One region of the Blastococcus saxobsidens DD2 genome, then DNA from elsewhere that is predicted to be linked to it. Evidence: riboswitches for the same ligand, from Rfam matches in the RefSeq annotation. Region 1 holds a riboswitch; each other region holds the start of a gene.
What was found. A riboswitch is a leader RNA that binds a small molecule or an ion and turns the genes downstream of it on or off. The one in region 1 is predicted to bind cyclic di-AMP.
Positions count from the first base shown of each region.

Region 1 (2,193 bases):
CTGTCAGCCGACGATGCGGCGGGCGCTGTTGAAGCTGCCCATCGCTGTCACGCTCGCCACCTTGACCGGCTGGCCGGAGGTCGAGGCGTGCACCATCTGCCCGTTGCCGATGTACATGGCGACGTGGCTGACCGGGCTGTAGAAGAAGAGCAGGTCGCCCGGCTGCAGTTCACTACGGGAGACCGGAACACCCATCTGCGACTGCATCCGGCTGGAGTGCGGCAGCATCACCCCGGCCGCGGCGTAGGCGTAGGACGTCAGCCCGGAGCAGTCGAAGGCGTTCGGACCACCGGCGCCCCACACGTACGGGTCGCCGGCCTGCGCGAGAGCGGTGTCGACGGCCACCTGCGCCGCGGAGCTGGGGGCGGTCACGCCGCTGGGCGCCGGGAGGCTCTCACCTCCGTGCGCGCGGGCCACCTCCTCCTGCTGCTGGGCGGTGAGTGCGTCGTACTGCCGCTGGTAGTCGGCGATCCTGCGCTCGAGTTCCTGCCGCGTGACGGTGATCTCGTCCACGACGCCCTGCGCCGCGGCGGTGGCGGCGGCCGCCGCCTCCCGCGACTCGTCGGCCACCTCGGCCGCCTGCTCCACCTCGGTGAGCACCTCGTCGGTGTGCTCCGCGATCGCATCGAGGGTGCCCAGGGAGAAGATCAGCTCGTCGGTCGAGTCACTGGTCAGGAGGAGGTCGAGCGGGGACATGCCGCTGCCGGTGTAGGCACTGCGGGCCAGCTGGCGGATCTGCCCGTCGAGGGCCGCGAGCTGACCCTCCGCGGCGACGACGGCCGCGCCGGCGGTCGTCGCCGCGGCCTGGTGCCCGGCGAGGACGACCCGTGCATCGTTGAGCTGCTCGGAGACGACCTCGAGCTCGTGGCTGGCCTCGGCCACCCGGGCGGCCGCCTGGTCGGCGGTCCTGACCTCATCGGGGACGGCGGACGCCGTGGCCGGCAGCAGGGTCACGGTCACGGCAGCGACGGCGCTGACCAGGAGACCGGAGCGCAACGCCCCCGAGCGGGGACTCCGCGTGAAAGCCACCTCGCGTTCGGTGTGGCGCTGTTCGCGGACATGCCTCAGGGGTGCGTCTGGGGTCGCCACGTGCGGCGGCTCTCCGTTTCTTCCTCAGCTACCGCCGACCGAGTTAGCTGACGGGTTCGGGCTGGGAAGACTGGCCCTATCCCCCACGCACCGGCGAGCCGGCCGCGGGAGAACTCACCCCAGAACTGCGGTGGGTCCCCGGTACACCCCGGGCGCCGGGACTGCACGCCGCGCGGTGATTAGGCGGTGTTCGGTCGAGGCCACCCCTCGACGGGTGACGACCACCCGGCCGAACGGCGACGACCCTAACGACCTTGATGTGCCTGTGACAAACGGGAACGGTGAGAACGGGTGGGACGGCATCCCGCCCCGTACGGCGCGCCTACCTCGGGATACACCCGGACGGGTGTATCTGCGGCCGCTCCGACGGGCACGGGACGATCAGCCCGTGCGCCGTCCGGATCCCTCGCCGCCGTGGCCGTCGGCGCCGTCGCGGTGACGCAGCGGGGGCACCAGGCCCCCCTCGGCCAGCGCGCGGACAGCCCGGCGCTCCACGTCGTCGAACTCCACCACCACGCCGGGCGGCGGGAGCACGACGTCCTCGGCGGTGACCGGTGCAGGACCACCGGTGCGCCCGGTCATCGGCACCACGACCGGATCGACCCCCTGCCATCCCGGCGGGGCCCCGAGCAGGACGGTGACCACGCAGTCGGCGCAGCCGGTCCCCCGGGCGGTGCAGGTGTCGCAGTCGATGAGCATCGCTTCTTCTCCTCCGTGAGTCGTTCCGCACGCTAGGAGGAGGCACCGACAATTCCGCCGCGGCCGCCGGCACCCGGGCCGCTCTCAGCTGCCCGCGTACTCCCAGTGCCAGGGCTCCTCGCGGCCGGTGCCGGGATCAGCCCACGTGGGGTGCAGGAATCTGAACCGGCGTTCGCCACCATCCAGGCGTACTGGGGGGTGCCGAACGCCTGGATGCCGCCGCAGAGATCCACCGCCAGCCCCCAGCCGTGGTTGCTCGTTCCGGGCACCGCCGCGAGCGCCGGCTTCTGCCCGTACAACCGCACCTGGCCGGCGTAGGTCCGGTAGGAGTCGGTGATGCAGATCGGAGCGCCGAGAGCCGCGGCGTAGGCCGCCGACATCGCCCGGTAGGCGGCCGCCGCGTCG
Region 1 covers NC_016943.1:2,018,934-2,021,126, reverse strand. Annotated here, with positions in the region: gene BLASA_RS09530 (C40 family peptidase) at 4-960, opposite strand; cyclic di-AMP (ydaO/yuaA leader) riboswitch at 1,106-1,285, opposite strand; gene BLASA_RS09525 (hypothetical protein) at 1,471-1,788, opposite strand; gene BLASA_RS25920 (M15 family metallopeptidase) at 1,821-2,193, opposite strand, start outside.

Region 2 (2,193 bases), 730 kb from region 1:
ATGATGCCCCGGCTGGCCCGCCGCTACCCCCGGGCGATCGGCCTGGTGGAGGAGGCGGCACGGGCCGGTGAGCGCGGGGAGGTGGTGCACACGCTGCTCGGCCGGGGCTCCCCGCTGCCCACCGGTGCGTGGGCGCAGCGCGAGGCCGAGCTCGGCGAGCCGGCCGAGTCCGCCGGTCCGCGGGACGAGCGGGACCGCGCCCGCCGTGCGTGGGGCCGGTTCACCCGCAACTTCGTCGTCCAGGGCACCGGCGCCGAGTGGGCCCTGTGCTGGCTGGCCGACCTGCGGAACCGGCTCTGGCGGCTCGGGGGCACGGGACCGCTGCACCAGCGGCCGCACCTGGCCTTCTTCCTCCACGACGAGGTGGTGGTGCACGCCCCCGCGGACCTCGCCGGGGCGGTGGTCGAGGAGGTCCGGGCGGCGGCGGGGACCGCGGGCCGGCTGCTCTTCGGCACCTTCCCCGTCGACTTCCCGCTGGACGTCGCCGTCGTCCGGTCGTGGGCCGACGCGGGCTGAACCGACGTCGGCGCCTACACCTCCGGAGCCCCGGGTCCGGCCGCGCGACACGCATCACGCCCGGAGAATCGTTGCGCGCAATTGTCACGACTGCATAACGGCGGCTACGGTGGCTGGCGTCCGGTCGGTCGCACCTCCCCACCCGGGGAGTCCGAACGGGCGCCGCCGAGTCGCCCGCCAGGGCGAGCCGGGGACCCACCGCAGCACTGGGGTGAATCGCGCGCCGCGCACGTCGCGGCGCGGGTAGGGCCACTTCCCGCCCGAATCCGTCAGCTAACCCGGTAGGCGGCAGACGGAAGAACGGAGAGCCGCCGGATGGCGCGCCCTTGCCCTGCTGCACGACCCTGCTCGACCCGACGCCGCCGCCTCCGGGCGCGTCCGCGGATCTGACCGCACCTCGCCCGGCGACCCGCGCCTGCCGGCCCACCACCCCGAGCCCTCTTCGCTCGACCGGCTGAACGCCGTTGCCTGGTGGCCGCCAGCAGGTCTCCCGCCGCCTGGTGAGACCCCCCTCTCGCTGCCCGCATCCCCGCCGCAGCCGCCCCCCGAGGGCCGGCCGCGCACCCGCTCCGGAGCACCCCGTACCCATGGATCCCCGCACCACCACCACCGGCCGTCGTCGCCCGGCCCCCCGTGGCCACCGCCGTCCGCCGGCAACCGTCCGCCGCCCCGCGCTGTACCTGGGCATGGCCGCCGCCGGTGCCGTCATGGTCAACGTGCTCGTCGGCGTGGACCCCGCCGCGCAGGCCGAGCCCGGGACGCCGCAGTCGGTCAGCGTCGCCCAGGAACTGGGGCTCAGCGCCCAGTCCGCGCCCATCGACGTCACCGAGGACCTCGAGCCGCTGCAGGACCTCGCGGCCAGCCGCAGCACGCGGGAGGCGGAGCAGGTCGCCGCGCAGCAGGCGCAGGCCGCCGCCGACCAGGCCGTGCTCGACCAGCAGAAGGCGGAGGCCGAGGCGGCCGCCCGTGCCGCTGCCGAGGCCCAGGCGGCCGCCGCTGCCGAGGCCCAGGCGGCCGCGGAGGCCGAGGTTCGGGCTGCCGAGGAGCGGGCCGCTGCCGAGGCCCAGGCGGCCGCGCCCACCCCCCGGCAGCAGGCGGAGGAGGCGGTCACGGCGGCCGCCTCGGTCGCGGCCACCGCGGTCGCCCGCATCACCAACAACGCCGGAAGCGTCCGACCGCAGGTCCAGCGCGCCGCCGACGCGGTGGTCAGCAATGTGCCGGGCGCCGGGAGCATCACCCTCGGCGGCACCCGGGCCAGCGCGGCCGACCCGGGCGGGCACCCCTCCGGGCTGGCGCTGGACTACATGGTCATGTCCGACGCCGCTCTCGGGGACGCGATCGTCGCCTACCACCGGGCGCACTGGGCCGAGCTGGGCGTGGACTACCTGATCTGGCAGCAGCGGATGCTCTCCTCCCCGGGCGGCTCCTGGCAGGCGATGGAGAACCGAGGCAGCGCGACCGCCAACCACTACGACCACGTGCACGTGAACTACCGCGGCTGAACGCGGCCGGCCGGGGGATCGCCCCGGCAGCACGTCGAGGGTTCGGCGCGGCGCCGGGCGGGCACTCTTCGTCCTGGACAGCGACCGGACGACGGGCGGGGACGACCCCGCGCCGGGGAGCACGGAGGAACCGGGAGTGAGCACCGTCGAGACGGGCCACCGGTTTCTGAACGAC
Region 2 covers NC_016943.1:2,746,091-2,748,283, reverse strand. Annotated here, with positions in the region: gene BLASA_RS12995 (bifunctional 3'-5' exonuclease/DNA polymerase) at 1-516, shown strand, start outside; cyclic di-AMP (ydaO/yuaA leader) riboswitch at 670-819, shown strand; gene BLASA_RS12990 (hypothetical protein) at 1,104-2,018, shown strand; gene BLASA_RS12985 (serine/threonine-protein kinase) at 2,155-2,193, shown strand, end outside.
Region 2: linked by a shared signal. The riboswitch ahead of BLASA_RS12990 (hypothetical protein) and the one ahead of BLASA_RS09530 (C40 family peptidase) in region 1 are both predicted to bind cyclic di-AMP.

Region 3 (2,193 bases), 860 kb from region 1:
CGGCCCGGTTCTCACCGCGAATGCCGAGGCCGGGTCCCCCGCCTGAGACACCGGCCGTCGTCCCACAGGCCCGCATGCGATCGGCCCACCGATGCATCCGGTGGATCAGCGTTCGAGTTCTGCACGACCGGTGATCTCGGTGGGGGCTGCGATCAGTACCAGCCCTTGGACTGGAAAGCAGCCCACGCGCCGCAGGGGGAGCCGTACCGGTTCTGGATGTAGATCAGCCCGGCGTCGATCTGCCGGTAGCCGTCGGAGGTCTTGGCGATGCCGGTGCCGGCCCAGGTGGAGTCGAGGAACTGCGCGATGCCGTACGCGGTGCTCCGCGGGTTCTGCGCGTTGGGGTTCCAGCCGCTCTCCTTGCCCCACAGCCTCTCCAGGCAGCCGAACTCGCTGCCGGAGCCGCCGAGCTTCTGCATCGCGTAGTTCTGGTAGGAGCCGGACGGCGCGGCCTGGGGGGCGGGTGCGGCCGGCGCGGCCGGGGCCCGGCTCGCACGAGCCGCCGCGGCCTCGGCCTGGCGTGCGGCCTCGGCCTGGCGCGCGGCCTCGGCCTGGCGTGCGGCCTCGGCCTGGCGTGCGGTCTCCTGACGGGCAGCCTCCTCGGCCGCCTGGCGCGCGGCCTCCTGGCGGGCCGCCTCCTCCGCGGCCTGGCGCGCGGCCTCCTCGGCCGCGATCCGCGCCGCCTCCTCGGCAGCCCGGCGGTCGAGCTCGGCCTGCTCGGCAGCGGCTCGGGCCTCCGCGGCGGCGGTCTGCTCGGCGGCGCGCTCGCTGCGGCTGGCGGCGAGCTGCTCGAGCGAGTCGGCGGCGGTGTCGGCGACCTCGGCGACGTCGGCGGGCGCCTCGGTGGTGATGCCCAGCTGCGCCGCGACGCTCACCGACGCCAGCTGCGGCTTGGCGTGCGCGGCCGGCTCGTCGGCGACGACGACGGTGGCCACGAGGCCGCCCGCCGCGGCGACCGCCAGCAGGAGCCCCGCCCGGCCGGCCGGTCCCGGGATGCGGCTGCGGCCGCCGGTCGGGCGCAGGGCACGGGCGATGGAGGTGGCGCGAGGCTTCATGGGGTGGGACTGCTCCTGGTGCGGGGCGCAGCAGGCGGCCGGCCGACACGGCGGCGGGCTGCTGCGGGATGGTCGTGGCAGCGGGTGCGGGCGGGGCCCGGGCTCAGCGCGGGGACGGCGCCCGCGAGACCGCGTACCTGCTGCAGTTCCGTGCCAGGTGGGCCCGTGGGCTCGCCATGCGGCGGCGCTCCGTTCCTTCCGATGGCCGCCTACCGAGTTAGCTGACGGGTTCGGGCGGGAAGTGGCCCTACCCGCGCCGCGACGTGCGCGGCGCGCGATTCACCCCAGTGCTGCGGTGGGTCCCCGGCTCGCCCGCGGCTCGATGACTGCGGGTGACTCGGCGGCGCCCGGGCGGACCTCCCCGGATGGGGAGTGGACGACCGGCCGGGCGGAGCCACGGTAACCACCGTTATCGGGCCGTGACAATCCCCCGGTGACAAAACCTCCGGAACCCGGGGGCTCAGGGCAGCCGCCACACCGTCGTTCGGCGCACGGCCGCCGGCCGGGTGGGCGACGGCTCGGTGTCGGGGACGTCGTACACCGCCAGCGCGGCCAGCCGGTCCTCCGGCAGGTAGATCCGCCCCGGGTCGCCGATCAGCACCTCGGCACCGCCCGCGCGGGCGGCGTCCAGGAACGGCAGCACCCGGTCGGTCATCTCCCGGTCGTAGCAGACGTCGCCGGCCAGGATCACGCCCACGTCGGGCGGCTCGTCGCCCAGCACGTCGCCCACCGGGGTGATGCCCGGTGTCCCGTTCAGCTCGGCGTTGACGGTGACCGCGGTCAGCGCGAACGGATCGACGTCGCTGGCCAGCACCGCGGCCGCGCCGGCCCGGGCGGCGGCGACGGCGACCAGCCCGCTCCCGGCACCGAGGTCGAGCACCGTGCGCCCGGCGACGAGCTCGGGGTGGTCGAGGACGTACCGCGCGAGCGCCTGGCCGCCCGGCCACGCCGCGGCCCAGAAGGGTGGATCGGTGGAGGTGCGGCCGTGCTGGGTCTCCATCGCCTCCCACAGGGCGACGACGTCGGCGGCGACCAGCAGTTCCACCTCCGGCACCAGCGCGGGCCGCACCGGACGGGTGTGGGCGCGGACGAACTCGGGCGGGACGGTCAGCACCCGGTCAGTCTGCGGTGCCTGGCC
Region 3 covers NC_016943.1:2,880,819-2,883,011, forward strand. Annotated here, with positions in the region: gene BLASA_RS13680 (lytic transglycosylase domain-containing protein) at 153-1,055, opposite strand; cyclic di-AMP (ydaO/yuaA leader) riboswitch at 1,246-1,390, opposite strand; gene BLASA_RS13685 (class I SAM-dependent methyltransferase) at 1,516-2,169, opposite strand.
Region 3: linked by a shared signal. The riboswitch ahead of BLASA_RS13680 (lytic transglycosylase domain-containing protein) and the one ahead of BLASA_RS09530 (C40 family peptidase) in region 1 are both predicted to bind cyclic di-AMP.